Regions from separate parts of the Kitasatospora sp. NPDC001539 genome, predicted to be linked through region 3. Evidence: riboswitches for the same ligand, from Rfam matches in the RefSeq annotation. Region 3 holds a riboswitch; each other region holds the start of a gene.
What was found. A riboswitch is a leader RNA that binds a small molecule or an ion and turns the genes downstream of it on or off. The one in region 3 is predicted to bind cyclic di-AMP.
Positions count from the first base shown of each region.

Region 1: another riboswitch for cyclic di-AMP. It lies ahead of ABT247_RS25560 (transglycosylase family protein); the one in region 3 lies ahead of ABT247_RS32215 (transglycosylase family protein).
Region 2: another riboswitch for cyclic di-AMP. It lies ahead of ABT247_RS15945 (M23 family metallopeptidase); the one in region 3 lies ahead of ABT247_RS32215 (transglycosylase family protein).
Region 4: another riboswitch for cyclic di-AMP. It lies ahead of ABT247_RS19645 (C40 family peptidase); the one in region 3 lies ahead of ABT247_RS32215 (transglycosylase family protein).

Region 1 covers NZ_JBEPAK010000203.1:787-4,854, forward strand. The annotation lists gene ABT247_RS25545 (nucleoside triphosphate pyrophosphohydrolase) at 1-298, shown strand, start outside; gene ABT247_RS25550 (SDR family NAD(P)-dependent oxidoreductase) at 345-770, opposite strand; gene ABT247_RS25555 (cytochrome P450 family protein) at 1,127-2,416, shown strand; cyclic di-AMP (ydaO/yuaA leader) riboswitch at 2,627-2,796, shown strand; gene ABT247_RS25560 (transglycosylase family protein) at 2,798-3,574, shown strand; gene eno (phosphopyruvate hydratase) at 3,855-4,068, shown strand, end outside.
Region 2 covers NZ_JBEPAK010000086.1:21,726-25,793, reverse strand. The annotation lists gene ABT247_RS15955 (GNAT family N-acetyltransferase) at 1-169, opposite strand, end outside; gene ABT247_RS15950 (hypothetical protein) at 212-1,084, shown strand; gene ABT247_RS15945 (M23 family metallopeptidase) at 1,287-2,135, opposite strand; cyclic di-AMP (ydaO/yuaA leader) riboswitch at 2,148-2,307, opposite strand; gene ABT247_RS15940 (YiaA/YiaB family inner membrane protein) at 2,506-2,796, shown strand; gene ABT247_RS15935 (alpha/beta fold hydrolase) at 2,908-3,732, shown strand; gene ABT247_RS15930 (TetR/AcrR family transcriptional regulator) at 3,800-4,068, shown strand, end outside.
Region 3 covers NZ_JBEPAK010000389.1:75-3,869, forward strand. The annotation lists gene ABT247_RS32215 (transglycosylase family protein) at 62-1,327, opposite strand; cyclic di-AMP (ydaO/yuaA leader) riboswitch at 1,314-1,484, opposite strand; gene ABT247_RS32220 (hypothetical protein) at 2,009-2,941, opposite strand; gene ABT247_RS32225 (DUF397 domain-containing protein) at 3,498-3,770, shown strand.
Region 4 covers NZ_JBEPAK010000121.1:1,849-5,916, reverse strand. The annotation lists gene ABT247_RS19650 (C40 family peptidase) at 1-1,028, opposite strand, end outside; gene ABT247_RS19645 (C40 family peptidase) at 1,255-2,388, opposite strand; cyclic di-AMP (ydaO/yuaA leader) riboswitch at 2,399-2,552, opposite strand; gene ABT247_RS19640 (C40 family peptidase) at 2,890-3,927, opposite strand.

The DNA of each region.
Region 1 (4,068 bases), on a different contig from region 3:
GGCCGCCGAGAAGGCGGACCGGGAGTCGGTGCTGGACGGCGTCCCGGCCGGGCTGCCGTCGCTGGCGTACGCGGCGAAGCTGGTGTCCCGGGTGCGCCGGGCCGGGTTCGAGGGCGTGCCGGACGAGCCGTACGAGCTGCCGGCGGAGCTGACCGCGGAGTCGGCGGGCCGACTGCTGCTGGCGGTGGCGCAGCGGGCGCACGACGCCGGGGTGGACGTGGACGCGGCGCTGCGCTCGGCCGCGCGCGGCTACCGGGAGGCGGTGCGCGCGGCCGAGGGACTCGGGCAGCAGTCGTAGCGGGGCGCGAGCGCGGGCAGGAGCGGGCGCTCGGGCCGCGGCGGCGTCAGGCCGCCGTGGCGGCCGGCTCGGCCGGGCGCCGCTGCGGGGGGACGAGCTCGCCGATGGCCTCGCCGACCAGGGCGACGAGTTCGGCGAGGCGCTCCAGGTCGAGGTGGGCGGGCAGGTCGGCGAGGGAGACGATCCGCTCGCCGTTCGGGCCGGCCACGCAGAAGAGGTCGATCGGTCCGAGGTGCTTCTCGGCGGTGTCGACCAGGGCGGCGACGTCGCTGGGCCGGCGGATGTCGCCGGCGACGCCGACGACGGGGCACCCGGGCCGGTCGAGTTCGGCGGCGAGGTCCTCGGCGACACCGACGTTGGTGTCGGCGATCAGCACCCCGGCGGCGCCGGCCGCGGTGAACCGGCGGGCGAGGTCGGCTCCCGAACCGCCGTCGAGCACCGCGATGACGACGACTGCCCCGCTGACCCGCATGGTCTGCTCCTCCCTGTGGGCGACACCGCACCGGCGCCCACGCACACTGCGGAGGATCGTAGGCACGACCTGACCCTCCGCAACAGGGATTACCCCGCAGGTGACCAGGCTCACGCCCGCCGTCCGGCCAAGCTCTGTCCAAGAGCCGTCCACGTCCCGTCCACGGGCCGTCCACGGAGGGGCGGCGCACCGCACGCGCGCCGTCGGCGACCGGCTCGCGCCCCCCACGGCGCCCGAACGGCGCCGTCCCCGGCGCCCCCTGGCGGCCGCCCGGCGAACCGTCCGCGACCGGTCCGGACGCCCTCGACGGCCGCCGGTGGGCCGGACGCGCCCGGGGCAGCGGTTACGGTCGACCCATGCCTGCTCAGCCCGACGCCGCCCAGCCCGCCCCGCAGCTCTTCACCTGGGAGTTCGCCGCCGATCCGTACCCCGCGTACGCCTGGCTGCGCGAGCACGCCCCGGTGCACCGCACCACCCTGCCGAGCGGTGTGGACGCCTGGCTGGTGACGCGGTACGCGGACGCCCGGCAGGCGCTCGCGGACAGCCGGCTGTCGAAGAACCCGGCGCACCACAGCGGGCAGGCGCACCGCACCGGTCGGGTGGGCATCCCGGGGGAGCGGCAGGCGGACCTGATGACCCACCTGCTGAACATCGACCCGCCGGACCACACCCGGCTGCGCCGCCTGGTGTCCAAGGCGTTCACCCCGCGCCGGGTGGCCGAGTTCGAGCCGCGGGTGCAGCAGCTCACCGACCGGCTGATCGACGGCTTCGCGCAGCGCGGCTCGGCCGACCTGATCCACGAGTTCGCCTTCCCGCTCCCCATCTACGCGATCTGCGACATGCTGGGCGTCCCGGCCGAGGACCAGGACGACCTCCGGGACTGGGCGGGCATGATGATCCGCCACCACGGCGGGCAGCGCGGGGGCGTGGGCCGGGCGGTCAAGCGCATCCGCGCCTACCTGGTTGACCTCATCCACCGCAAGCGCGCCGACCTCGGGGACGACCTGATCTCCGGTCTCATCCGGGCCAGCGACCACGGCGAGCACCTGACGGAGAACGAGGCCGCCGCGATGTGCTTCGTGCTGATCTTCGCGGGGTTCGAGACGACCATCAACCTGATCGGCAACGGGACGTACGCGCTGCTGCGCAACCCGGGCCAGCGGGCGCTGCTGCAGGAGTCGGTGGCGCGTGGGGAGACCGCCCTGCTGGAGACCGGGATCGAGGAACTCCTGCGCTACGACGGGCCGGTGGAGCTGGCGACCTGGCGGTTCGCGACGAGCCCGCTGAGCATCGGCGGGGTGGAGATCCCGGTCGGCGATCCGGTGCTGGTGGTGCTGGCGGCGGCCGACCGCGACCCGGCCCGGTTCGCGGACGAGAACACCCTGGACCTGGCCCGGACGGACAATCCCCACCTGGGGTTCGGGCACGGCATCCACTACTGCATCGGCGCCCCGCTGGCCCGGCTCGAAGGGCGCTCCGCCCTGGCCACGCTGCTGTCGCGGCTGCCCGATCTCAGGCTTGCCGAGAGTCCGGAGAATCTGCGCTGGCGGGGTGGCCTGATCATGCGTGGGCTGCGCGAACTTCCGGTCGAATTCAGTCCCGAGGCGACGTCTCCGGACCCGGTTCCTGAGGCTCCGACACGCTGACGGATGGTCGTCCCGCGGCCCTCAGGCACCGTATGAACGCCCATCAAACCGGACAAACAGGTGCCGTTGGTAGGCGATTGGTCACCTGCCGTGATTTCCGTGTGATGTCGACGATATGAGCTTGTGATCGGTCTGAGGATCTGTCTAATCTCCCTGGAGTTCGCAGCTGCGGACCTCGTGCGCGGAACGCCGAATCCTGCCCGCCGCGTCACGGGAAACCGACCAGAACCCTGGGCAGGGGCGGGGGAACCAGGTTTGTTGCCGTCCCCACGGCTTGGGGTGAAGCCGCCCGAGCGGGAACGTCTCCGCGCACGGCGGCCGGGCCACCTCCCCGGTCCGAACCCGACAGCTCACCTCGCAGGCGTGCGGAGAGGGACCTTCATGCTGTTCGTTGGAACCGGCCGTCACCGTCGTCGCACCCAGGCCGAGAAGGCCGTCGCCGTGGCCGGTGTGGCCGGCGTCGGACTTGCGCTGCCGCTCCTCACCGCCACCGGTGCCTCCGCCGCCCCGGCCTCCACCTGGGACTCCGTCGCCCAGTGCGAGAGCGGCGGCAACTGGAGCATCAACACCGGCAACGGCTTCTACGGCGGGCTGCAGTTCACCTCCAGCACGTGGAAGGCCTACGGCGGCACCGCCTACGCCCCGCAGGCCAACCAGGCCAGCAAGGCCCAGCAGATCTCGGTCGCCGAGAAGGTGCTGGCCTCCCAGGGCCCGGGCGCCTGGCCGGTCTGCTCGCAGAAGGCGGGCCTGACCAAGGGCGGCGCCCCGGCCGCCGTCGACACCTCGTCGGACGCCAAGCCCCGGTCCGCCCCGCAGCAGGCGCCCAGGACGCAGGCTCCCGCTCCGGCCGCGAAGCCGGCCCAGAAGCCGGTCCAGCCGTACGCGCCCAAGCACGCCGCGCCCCGGCAGGCCGAGAAGCCGGCCGAGCAGCCGGTCCAGCAGTACACCCCCAAGCACGCCGCCCCGCGCGCCGAGCAGTCGGCCCCGACCGCCCCGGCCGGCCACGACTACACCGTGCGCTCCGGTGACACCCTGTCGACCATCGCCGCCGCCCAGGGCGTGACCGGCGGCTGGCAGGCGCTGTACGACGGCAACCGCTCCACCGTCGGCGGCGACCCGGACCTGATCATGCCCGGCCAGGTCCTGCACCTCGGCTGAGGACCGACGAGGGGGCCGGCCGACGGGTCGGCCCCCTCGTCCGCTTCCGTCCGGTTCTGTCCGGGTCCGTCCGTGCCGGTCCGGGTCCGTCCGCGCCCGGGGGACAAGCTGGGACAAGCAGGTGAACTACCGGGGGGTAGCAGGGCCACACGTTGAGACGGGGCCGAGGCCAGCGTGGCCCCGGGAGCCCGGGCGGTTAGGCTCTGGTCGTAACGACTCCGCAATCGTCCCGCCGACATCACCACCGTCAGCCGGACCAGCTTCCGCAAGGAGATGCCTCGTGCCGTCCATCGATGTCGTCGTAGCCCGTGAGATCCTCGACTCGCGCGGCAACCCCACGGTCGAGGTCGAGGTCGGCCTCGACGACGGCAGCACGGGTCGTGCCGCTGTCCCGTCGGGTGCCTCGACCGGTGCCTTCGAGGCGCTGGAGCTGCGCGACGGCGACAAGAACCGCTACTTCGGCAAGGGCGTCGAGAAGGCCGTCCTGGCCGTCA
Region 2 (4,068 bases), on a different contig from region 3:
GGTACAGCTCGAGCTGGTCGGCGCAGGTGTCGCGGTCCCGCGGGCCGAAGGTGAGGTGGCGGGTCACCTCGGGGTCGCCGAGCAGCGCGTGCAGCGCGTCCACGTCCTCCGGGGTGTGGTGGTACTCGCGGATGGCCAGCCGGGGGCCGGTGAGTCGTACGGGGACCATGGGTGCCGACCCTACCCGCGCCCGGCGGCTACCGTTCGGGGCATGAACGACGATGACCTGCGGCTCGCTCCGCGCACCAGGGCCGCCGACCTGCTCGCCTGGGCGGCCGAGCAGGGCCGCGCGCCGGTGGCCGAGGCGCCGCTGCGCACGGTGCTGGCGCTGCTGGAGCTGGGCGAGGGCAGGATGCACGACGGCTGGCCCGAACTGACCTCCGCCGCGGTGGAGCACCTGCTGTACGAGCGGCTGCACCTGTACGTCCAGCCGGCGCCGGACGCCGATCCGCTCGCCTACGGGGACGCCGTACGGCTGCTGGTCGACCACCAGCGGGCGGTGAAGCGGCTGAACGCGAAGCGCCAGGAGCGGCTGCACGCCGAGGCCGAGTGGCAGGGCGAGGTCGCGGCGGGGCTGCTGCGCCGCGCCGACCTGGTCACCTGGCCGCGGCTGTACGCGGTGCTGCTGCACGCCCACGGGGTGGACACGGCGGACGGCGCGGCGGTGCGGGACTGGCTGACGGGCTTCGCCGGGCTCGGCGAGGAGGAGCGGCTGGCCGACTACGAGGCGCTGGTGCCGGCCGGCTGGCTGGACGAACCCGACGAGCAGGGCTGGGGGCCGGGCCGGGTGCTGTCCGTCGGCATGGCCACCGATGGTGCGCGGCGGCTGCTGGAGCAGGGTCTGATGCGGCGCAGCTACCGCAACCTGGCCGAGCTGACCGCGCTGGGTCGGCCGATGCCGGACGAACTGGCCGGGGACTTCGGCCGGTTCGAGGCGGCGGCGGCCGAGGTGGCGCTCGACCTGTTCGGGGAGTGGACGGTGCCCGGGCTGCCGCGGCTGCTGGTCGAGGAGTTCCCCGAGCTCGCGCCGGAACCGGGGCCGGAGGAGATCGACGCCTACCTGGCGCAGTTGCCGGCGGAGTGAGCAGTCCGGCCGCCGGAGTGACCGGCCCGGCCGGTGGTGGACCGACCGGCCCGGCCGTCGACGAGTGGGGTGGACGCGCGGCCAGGCCCCGGGGCGCACCCGGGGCCTGCCCGCAGAGCCCGTAGAGGTCGTGGCGGCCCCCGGAGACCCGGCGACCCGGCGACCCGGCGGCCCGGAGGCCGCGGCGGGCCCGGGGGGTTCGTTACGGGGTGAGGCCGCGCTGCTCGAGCCAGGTCTCCGGGTCGACCGGCGCGCCGCCGTCCGGGCGGACCTCCAGGTGCAGGTGCGGGCCGGTCACGTTGCCGGTCGCGCCGACCTTGCCGATCTGGTCGCCGGGGGCGACCTTGCCGGAGCCCTTGATGATCGACGAGAGGTGGCAGTACCAGATCTCGGTGCCGTCGGGCAGGGTCTCGACGATCCGGTAGCCGTACGCGCCGGACCAGCCCGCCGAGGTGATGGTGCCCTGGCCGACCGCGTACACGGGGGTGCCGGTGTCGGCCGCGAAGTCCAGGCCGGTGTGCAGGTGGGCCCAGTAGCGGGCGCTCTGGCCGTAGTGGGCGGAGAGGTTGTAGTCCTTCACCGGCAGGGTGAGGGCGGCGGCCTTGGCGCGCTCGGCCTCCTCGGCGGCACGCTTGGCGTCGGCCTCCTTGGCGGCGGCCTTGGCCTCGGCCTCCTGGGCGGCCTGCAGGCGGGCGCTCTCCTCGGCGGCGGTGCGCTGGCTGTCGGCCTGCTGCTGGATGCGGGCGGCGAGCGCGAGGCCGGGGTCGGCGGCGAGGGTGACCGGCGTCTCGTCCGGGGCCGCGACGGCGGGCGCGGCGGCCGGGGTGGCGGAGGCGAAGCCGGTGGCGCCCAGGGTGGCGGCGACGGCGGTGACGCCGAGGAGCGGGGAGGCCCCGCGGGTCTGACGCGGCATCCGGTGGCGGTTGGCCTCGGCCTCCGGGGCGAACCCGTCGGTGCCGAGGGACTCGGTGCCGTCCGGGCCGGGGTGGTCGAGGAGCTGGGTACCGGCTGCGGGGCCGGCCGGGTGTGCCGGGGTGTGCGTCGACGCCACGGAGGCGCGCTCCTTTCCTTCCTTCGCGCCTACCGGGTTAGCTGACGGGTTCGGAGCAGGAAGGTCTCCTACGGCCGGGCCTGGGCCCCGCCGATTCACCCCAGGGAAACGTGGTTCCCCGGCTCCCTGGCCTGCCCGGAGGCCGGCCGGTGGGATTAGGCGACGGCGCACGGTGCCGTCTTGGGTACGGCGTTGACGACCGCGCTGCGTTATCAAACGTTAATCCTAGGAGGCTCTGATTCCAAGCCATCCGCCCGGGACGACCGGGGTCCAGGTGATCGGACGTCAACGAACGACCCGTCATTCACCCGGGTTCATCTGAGTACTCCTACTCATGTGCGACCCTTCGATGCCGTCGCATCCTGTCGCCATGACCGCACCGATGCAGACCCGCACCACGGCCGCCTACTACGCCCAGGCCGTCCTCTCCTTCGCCGTCTCCGGCGTGGCCCTCGCCGCCGGGATCGCCTACCTGCCCGTCGGGGCGTGGACCCGGGCGTTCCTCGGGATCGGCTTCCTCTACACCGTCACCTCCGCGTTCACGCTGGCCAAAGTCATCCGGGACCGGCAGGAGTCCGCGGACACCGTCGCCCGGGTCGACCAGGCGCGGCTGGAGAAGCTGCTGGCCGAGCACGACCCGTTCCGGGTCGAAGGGGTCTGAGCCCCCTCCCGGTCCGACACGGGGACGAAGGGCGGGGCGGCGACCCTTGACGGCTAAGGCTATTAGCCGTAGCTTTTTGGCTATCGGCAGCACACACCGTGGAGGACCACCGTGAACGGCACCAGCACCCCGAGCACCCAGTACCTCGACGTCCCCGGCGGCCGGATCGCCTTCGACGACACCCGGCAGGGCGACGGCGCCCCCGTCGTCCTGCTCCCCGGCATGCTCGACAGCCGTCGGGCCTACCGGCACCTGCACCCGCTGCTCACGGCGGCCGGGCACCGGGTCATCACCATGGACCTGCGCGGCTTCGGCGAGTCCTCGATCGTGTGGGAGGACTACAGCCCGGCCGCCATCGCCACCGACGTCCTCGCCCTGCTGGACCACCTCGGCATCGAACGGGCCGTCCTGGTCGGGCAGTCCTACACCGGTGCCACGGCCGTCAAGGTCGCCGGGGACGCACCCCAGCGGGTCGCCGGGATCGCGCTCATCGACTCCTTCGTGGAGCACCGGTCCAACGCCCTCATGCGGGGCGTGATGGCCGTGATGGGCACCGCACTGGTCCACTGGCCCGCCGCCTGGGGCCTCTACCTGCGCAGGATGGCCTTCCCCGGCCCCCGGCCCGCCGACCTCGACGCGTACGTGGACGGCCTCGTCGCCGCCCTGCGCACCCCGGGGCGCAGGACCGCCACCCGCGGGCACGTCACCGGGGACTCCGCGCCGATCGGCTGGTGCGCGGCCGTCCGCTGCCCCTCGCTCGTCCTGATGGGCAGCAAGGACCCCGACTTCCCGGACCCGGCGGCCGTCGCCGACCGGCAGGCCGCCGCGCTCGGCAGCCGGAAGGTGATGATCGAGGGGTCCGGCCACTACCCGATGGCCGACAACCCGCAGGCCGTCGCGGACGCCCTGCTGCCCTTCCTCGGCGAACTCGCCTGAAGTCGCCCGGAACCGCCTGGAACCGCCCGAAGCCGCCGGCCCGCGTCCGTACGGAGAACCCGAACCCATGCCCCGAGTAGGACTGACCCCGGAGCAGGTCGTCGACCACGCCCTCGCCCTCATCGACGAGCAGGGCACCGAGGCCCTCACCCTGGCCTCCGTCGCCGCCCGCGCGGGAGTCGCCACCCCCTCCCTGTACAAGCACGTCAGCGGCGGCCTCACCGAACTGCGCCGGCTGCTCGCCGTCCGGGTCACCGAGGAGTTGGCCGGCCGGCTCGCCGACGCCGCGGTCGGCCGCAGCGGCGACGACGCCGTCGCCGCCGTCCTGCGCGCCTA
Region 3 (3,795 bases):
GCTGGCAGGAGTCGAGCCTCGTCAGCCGTCAGCGGTCTGCCATCGGCCGTGGACCGTCGTCTCAGACCCGGCCGGCGAAGTCCGGGGCCCAGTTGGCGACGGTCTGCTCGCGGACGCCCGCGCTCGGGTTGGCGGCCTCGACGTACTTGCCGCTGCCGACGTAGATCGCGACGTGGTACACGCCGGAGTCCTGGCCGTTGTTCGACCAGAAGAGCAGGTCGCCCGGCTGCAGGCTGTCCAGCGAGACGTGGGTGCTGGCGGCGGCCTGGTCGGCGGCGACGCGCGGGATGCTGATGCCCGCGGCGCGCAGCGCGGCCTGGGTGAGGCCGGAGCAGTCCCAGCCGCCGTTGCCGGTGCCGCCGTAGACGTAGGCCTGGCCGACCTGGGACTCGGCGAAGGACACCGCGGCCGCCATGCTGCCGGTGGCGGCCGGGGCCTGGGTCTGCGCCGGGGCGGCCGGCTTCGAGGCCTGGGCGGTCGGCTGGGCGTTCACGGCACCGCCGTTCGCGGCCTGACCGGCCTTCTGGGAGCGGTTGAACCAGTTGAAGTCCGAGCCGGAGGTGGAGGACTGGTCTGCCTGGGACTGGTCGCCGTCACCGAAGGTCAGGTGCTGGCCCGGGTAGATGGTGTCCGGGCCGTCGGTCAGGGTGCTGCGGTTGAGCTCGTACAGGCGCTGCCAGCCGCCCTGGACCTTGTGCTTGTCGGCGATCGACGACAGCCAGTCGCCCGCGACGACGGTGTAGTCGCCGCTCTGCGCGTGGGTCTGGCGCTTCTGCGCCCAGGTGCCCTTGGCGGAGTCGTCGGAGGGCTGCGCCTGCGACGGGGCGGGCGCGGCCGGCTGGGCCGGCTTCGCGGCCGGAGCCTGGCTCTGCGCGGGCTTGGCGGCGGGCTTGGCCGCGGTGCCGGCCGAGGTGTCGACGGCGGCCGGGGCGCCGCCCTTGGTCAGACCGGCCTGGACGGAGCAGACGGGCCAGGCGCCGGGGCCCTGCGAGGCGAGGACCTTCTCGGCGACGGCGATCTGCTGGTCCTTGGTGGCCAGGTTGGCCTGCGGGGCGTACGAGGTGCCGCCGAAGGCGGCCCAGGTGCTGGAGGTGAACTGCAGGCCGCCGTAGAAGCCGTTGCCGGTGTTGATGCTCCAGTTGCCGCCGCTCTCGCACTGGGCGACCTTGTCCCAGGTCGCGACGGAGGCGGCGTTGGCGGTGCCGGTGGTGAGGCAGGGGATGGTGAGGCCGACGCCCGCGACGCCGAGGGCGGCGATCACGCGACGGGTACGGCCGGACAGGCGGGTGCCGTTGGTGGGCAGCATGAAGACGCGGTCCTCTCCCACGCCTGCGAGGTGAGCTGTCGGATTCGGGCCGGAGTTGCCCGGCCGCGCTGTGGGCGCGGCTTCACCCCTAGCCCTGGACCATTCCGAGGAACGGCCCGGGGCGACTTACCTGTGGTTCCCCCGCTCCTGCCGTGGTGCGTTTTCGCGCTTGCCAGGACATCCGACGGCAGGACTCGGCGTCGCGGATGAACTGGGTCCGTGGGGTCACGAACGGGGAGCACGTTAAGCAGACTTAAGTTCAAACTGCAAATATCTGTGAGGTGCATCACGGTTTAGGGGAAACGGTCAAATTGGACACTAACCATGATCGCAAATGATCGTTTCCGGATAATCCACTTGCGCATTCCGGAAATTGTCTCCGCCTCAGGAATCCGGTGACGGAGTGTCGGAATCCCCGGCGGAGAACGTCGCGCGGCGGCCGGCGGCGGTCGATGGAGGGCCGGAACGGCATCCGGTATTCCGGCGCGGAAAAGCCGACAGAACGGACATCGTGCGTCATCTGTCGCCTAACTCCCGTCATTCCCGTACCGGGACAATCGGGCGGGCTCGTGAGGGAGCCGGGCAATCGCGGCCGGGCCTGGCACGCCGAAGGGCCCGGAACGGAGTCGTTCCGGGCCCTTCGGACCTACGGTGCGCGGGAAGTGGCCACCGGCGGCTGCCGGCGGGCCTGAAGGCCGTCCGTCAGGCCTCCAGGGGCCCCTGGGCGGCCGCGTGGGCGCCGCGGGAGCCCTCCTCGGCCGCGGCCTCCTCCTCGGCCCGGGCCAGCTCCTCCGCGGAGGGCGCCGGCAGCGCGGCCAGGTAGGTGGAGGCGATCAGCTGGCCGACGGTCGGGTAGGCACCCAGCGGCGCGGCCGACGGGCAGCCGGTCTCCTCGGCGGCCGCGGCGAGCAGCTCGGAGTCCGCCTCGGGGCCGATCACCAGCGGGGCCAGCGCCGGGCGCTGGGAGCCGGTCTCCTTGAGGTGGTTGACGGCCCCGGCGACCGAGCCCGGTACGTCGAGCGCGGCGGCCACCACCGGGACGGCCAGCCGGGCGGCCAGCAGCACGCCGGTGATCCCGGCCGCGGCGGCCGCCTCCTCGCCGCCGACGGTGGTCAGCACCACGCCGTCCGCAGCGGTCGCGATGGCGAACAGCCGGGCCCGGTCGGCCCGGGCCAGGCCCGCCTCGGAGAGCCGCACGTGCACGGCCTCGGCCAGCAGCGGGTGCGGGCCCAGTGCGTCGGTGACGGTCGCGCCGTACTCGGCGGCGACGGCCTGCAGGCCGGCCAGGAAGCCGTGCGGCCCCGGGACCAGCGGCACCACGACGGGCGTCGGCAGGCCCGCCTCGGCGGCCGCCGCCAACAGCTCGGCGACCGTACGGTCGTCCCCGCCCTCGGCGCCGTCGGCCGGGAGGTAGCCGACCGCGGCCTGGACGCCGGTGTGCTCGCTGCGGACGATCGAGAGCAGTTCCTCGACGACCGAACGGGACTCGGGCCCGGCGGTCGCGGGCACGGCGAGCACCAGGGCCGGCGAGCCGGTGGGGATCTCGGGGCGCTCAGGGCGGCGGTGGCGCCCCCGCGCACGGGAGCCTGGAGTGCGGACGGGCAGTGGCGCGCCCGGGATGGCTGCGGTGCTCATGCCGGAGATCGTAGGACATCCGCCCGTCAGGCCTGCAGTCGGCTGCCGTACGGGTTTGGAGTGGTCGTGGTGCGCGGGTCGTGTCCCCGCCGTACCGGTTCGGGCGGTATGGCGACAATCCGGGCATTCCTCTCCCAACCTCCGGAAGTCCGTTCGCCGTTGCCCTGACGCGTCCGGTGGGCGATCGCGTTGCGCGTGGAGCGCGTGAGATGTCTCACAGCCCTGGCGTCATCTGACGGAGCGTCACGAGCGCGCGACTCCGGGCGTTCGAAGATCAACATTCAGCGGAGGGCCGCTCACGGCCGGTTATCGGCGCCTCGCCGATTCACTCGGCTATGTCCGTTTACGTACCGTCAGGAGAAGGGTCCGTGAAGACTTCGGGCGGCCGGCAAAAAGGCTCGTGCACCTGCAATGTCCCGTGCTGATGCACGTGCACTGCGGCTATCATCGCGTCAAGTGAGGCGTTGTGCCGGACCGGTACGGGGCCGGTCCGTTCGTTCGGCGGTGCCGGGGCGCCGCGCTGGACGACAACTCCGGAGCTCTTCGGGAGACTTCTATGCACGACTCGCATGACTCGCACGACACGCGCGGCTCTGCCCGCGCCTACAACGGGATGGCCGCCGCCGACCTCGAGGGGGTGGTCTGGCAGAAGAGCCGGCACAGCAACTCCCAGGGCAACTGCGTCGAGTTCGCGGCCCTGCCCGGCGGCGACGTGGCGATGCGCAACTCGCGCTTCCCGGACGGCCCGGCGCTCATCTACACCCGGGCCGAGATCGCGGCCCTGCTGCTGGGGGCCAAGGACGGGGAGTTCGACCACCTGGCCGTCTGACCGGCCGCTGCTCCGCCATCGGGGG
Region 4 (4,068 bases), on a different contig from region 3:
GAGACCGGCATCGTGGTGACGCTCTCGTACCGCACCTTGGCGCCCGGGTACGGGGCGTGCACCATCACCCCGCCGCCGGCGTACATCCCGACGTGGTGCATGTCCCGGTAGAAGATCACCAGGTCTCCCGGTCGCGCCTCGGAGAGGCTGATCCGCTGCCCGGCGTACGCCTGGGCCTGCGAGGTGCGCGGCAGGGTCACTCCGGCCTGCCGCCAGCTGTAGTACATCAGACCGGAGCAGTCGAAGGCGCGGGGCCCGGTGGATCCGTAGACGTACGGCGAGCCGATCATCCGCACCGCGGCGGCCAGTGCGGCCGCCCCGCGCTCGGAGGCCGGCGGCGTGGCGCCGAGGTCCAGCCGGTCGGTGCCGCGGGTGGCGCGCTGCTCGGCGTCCTTGGCGTCCTGGACGACCATCCGGGCCCGCTCGGCGGCGCCGAGGCCGTTGAGCAGCTTCTGCGCCGCGGCCAGCCGCTGCTGGATCTGCTGCTTGTTCTCGGCCAGGGAGCGCCGGGCCTGGTCCAGTTCGGCGAGCTTGCCCGCGGTCTCGGCGCGGCGCTGGTCGAGCCGGCGCTGACGGGTGACCAGCTCGTGGAGGGTCTCCTGCTGCCGCTCGGCGGCCTGGCCGAGGGTGCGGGCGCGGGCGAGGTAGGACTCCGGGTCGCTGGAGAGCATCAGCTGGGCGGTCTGGCTCATCCCGCCGCCGCGGTACTCGGCCCCGGCCACCGTCGCGAGGTCCCCGCGCAGCTCGTTGAGCTGGTCCTGGGCGGCGGCGACCTCCGCCTGGAGGGCCGTGGTCTCGCTCTGCAGCCGCTTCTGGGCCTCCTGCGCGGCGTTGTACTTCTCGGACGCCTGCTCGGCCTCGTCGTACAGCTGCTCGACCTGGGCCTTGACGTCCTTGCGGTCGGGCGCGTCCGGCGCACCGGGAGCAGCCTGGGCGCTGCCGCCGGTCGCCACACCGAGGGCCGTGGTGGCGGCCGCGGTCAGCACCAGGGCGCGGGCGAGCAGGTGGGAACGGCGGTGCACGGACATGGCGGCGGCGGCTCCGATCTGCAGCGCGGCCCCGCGGCCGCACCCCGGTGGGCGGCCGTCGAGCGGGAGTCCGGTGGCAGACGTTAGCGAGTCCGGGCAAGCGAGTCCAAACCCCTCCGGACCCGAATATTCGCCCCCTAATCGGACATCAGCCCGAGCCGCCCGCAAAGCCGCAGGCCCGGCCCTCCGAGTGGGAGGACCGGGCCTGCGGAGGCCTTCGGACGGATCAGACCCGCACGATGGAGGCCAGCGGCATGTTGGAGACCGCCTCGTAGCGGACCGAGGCGCCCGGCTTCGGCGCGTGCAGCACCTGGCCGTTGCCCGCGTAGATGCCGACGTGGTGGGCGTCGCTGTAGAAGATCAGCAGGTCGCCGGGCTGGGCCTGGGAGATGTCGGAGCCGATCCGGGTGCCGGCGCCGGCCTGCTCCTGCGAGGTGCGCGGCAGCGACACGCCGACCTGGTTGAACGCCCAGACCATCAGACCGGAGCAGTCGAAGGAGCTCGGGCCGGTGGCGCCCCAGACGTACGGGCTGCCGACCTTGGAGGCGGCGGCGGACAGCGCGGCGGCACCGTGCGAGCTACCGGGCGCGGCCGGCTTGACGACCGGCGAGGAGGAACTCCCGGAGCCGATGTCGGTGCGGCCGCTGTCGCGCGAGGCGCGGTCGGAGGCGGCCTGCTGCTGGGCGGCCTTCGCGGCGGCGTCGGCCTGGGCCTTGGCGTCGGCGGCGGCCTTCTCCTCGGCCTGGCGGATCGCCTGGCGCTCCTGCTCGGTCAGGGTGTTGAGCAGGTCCTGTGCGGCCTTCAGCTTGTTCTGGACCTCGTCCTTGGAGGCCTTCAGCTGCTGGGTGGTGGACTCCAGCTCGGTGAGCTTGCTCTGGGCCTCGCTGCGGTCCTGGTCGAGCTTGCGCTGCTGCGCCTGGAGTTCCTTCAGCTGGTTCTTCTGGGTGTCCCCGGCCTGGTTCAGCGCGCCGGCCTGGTTGAGGAAGTTGTCCGGGCTGGAGGAGAGCATCAGCTGGACGGTCGGGGATATGCCGCCGTTGCGGTACTGCTCCCCGGCGATCTCGGCGAGGCCGCCCTGGAGGTCGGTCACCTGGGCCTGCTGCCGGGCCACCTGGTCCTGCAGGCCGGAGACCTGCTTCTCCAGCGCCTGCTGCTTCTCCTGCGCGGCGTTGTACTTCTCGGTCGCCTGCTCGGCCTGCTCGTTGAGCTGGTCGACCTGCTCCTTGACCTGGTCCTTGGTCGGCTGCGGGTCGGCGTGCGCGCCGGACTGCGCGGAGAGGGCGACGGCCGCCGCGGCGACACCGGTCATGATCGAGACCCGGGCGCGGCTGGCGGGCTTGGGACGGCGATGGGACGCCACGAAGGCGGACTCCTTCTTCCTACGTCCGCCTACCGGGTGAGCTGACGGGTTCGGGCCGGAAGCATGCCCTACGACGCCTCACGGCCGCGGTACCGGCCGACCTGGCGCCGATTCACCCCGGAGGAACGTGGTTCCCCGGCTCCGCTCCACAGCGCCCCGGACTGCTGGGCTCCCCTGTCGGACAGTCGTTTCGAGCTGCCCCGCTGCTTCGCGAACTCGGCGGTAACCACCGCCGCCACCCGGGCTGGGTGATCGACAGTGCGGTGGTTCGGGGCACGACCCTAGTAACTGAACCGTGATCCGTTCAAATCCTTGTCAGAAAAAATCCAGAAGATGACCCATGTCCCCTTGTGAAAATGACCGTTGGTGATCGCCGCCGCACGGAAAGCTGATCAAACCTCAAACAACCGGCCGAAGGGCGGGTGAACCCGAAGCGCCACCCCGGTCGGGGGTGGCGCGGATCACAGGGCCGGAGCGCGGCCCCTCGGGCGTGTCGGGCCGTCAGACCCGGCGGATCGTGTTGATCGGCATCGCGTCGGCCTTCATCACCTTCACCACGTCACCGGTGTGCGGCGCGTGGACCACCATGCCGTTGCCGATGTACATCCCGACGTGGTGCCGGTCGCTGCCGTAGATCACCAGGTCGCCCGGCTGGGCCTGGTCCAGCGAGGGCACCCGGGTGCCGACGTTGCCCTGCTCCTGCGAGGTGCGCGGCAGCGAGACGCCGGCCTGGGCGTACGACCAGACCATCAGGCCCGAGCAGTCGAAGGTGTTCGGGCCGGTGGAGCCCCAGACGTACGGCGAGCCCTGCTTGCTCATCGCCTTGGCCACGGCCACGGCCGCGTAGCCGCTGGCCGGCGGCAGGCTGCTGAGGTCGACCCGGGCACTGCCGCGCGAGGCGCGGTCGTCCTGCTGCTGCTGGGCCCTCAGCGCGGCGCGGTCGGCGGCGCTGAGCGAGTTCAGCAGGTCCTGGGCGGCCTTCAGCTTCTGGTTGACGTCCGCCTTGGCCTGGTTGAGGTCCTTGGTGGTGGAGTCCAGCGAGGCCAGCACGGCGGCGGCCTCGGCCTTCTCCTGGTCCAGCCGGCGCTGCTGGTCGAGCAGGCCCTTGAGCGCCTCGGTCTGGCTGGTGCTGGCCTGCTGGACGCTGGAGGCCTTCTCCAGGTACCCGGACGGGTCGGAGGACAGCATCAGCTGGACGGACGGGTCGATGCCGCCGGTGCGGTACTGCTCGCCCGCCACCTCGGCCAGGCCGGTCTGCAGCTGGGTCATCTGGTCCTGGCTGCGGGCCACCTGGTCCTGCAGCTGGTCGGCCTGCTTGCGGAGCTGGTCGGCCCGCTCCTTGGCGCCGTTGTACTTCTCCGCCGCCTGTTCCTGCTCCTGCTGGAGCTGGTCGATCTGCGCCTTGACGTCGGCCTTGTTCGGCTGCGGCGCGGCATGCGCGGCGACCTGGGCGGAGAGGGCGACCGCGGTCGCAGCGGCAGCGGTGAGCACGGAGACCCGCGCGCGGCTCGGCTGCTTGGGACGGCGGTGGGAGGCCAAGGGAGCGGCTCCTTCTTCCATGGGACTCACCCGATCGAGTGAGATTCCGGAAAATAGGTTTGACGCCAGACCCTAGTGAAGATCTATCCGTTTTGCCACTCCCCCGAAGGCGTGAACTCCGGTTCCCACGCTGACTTCACG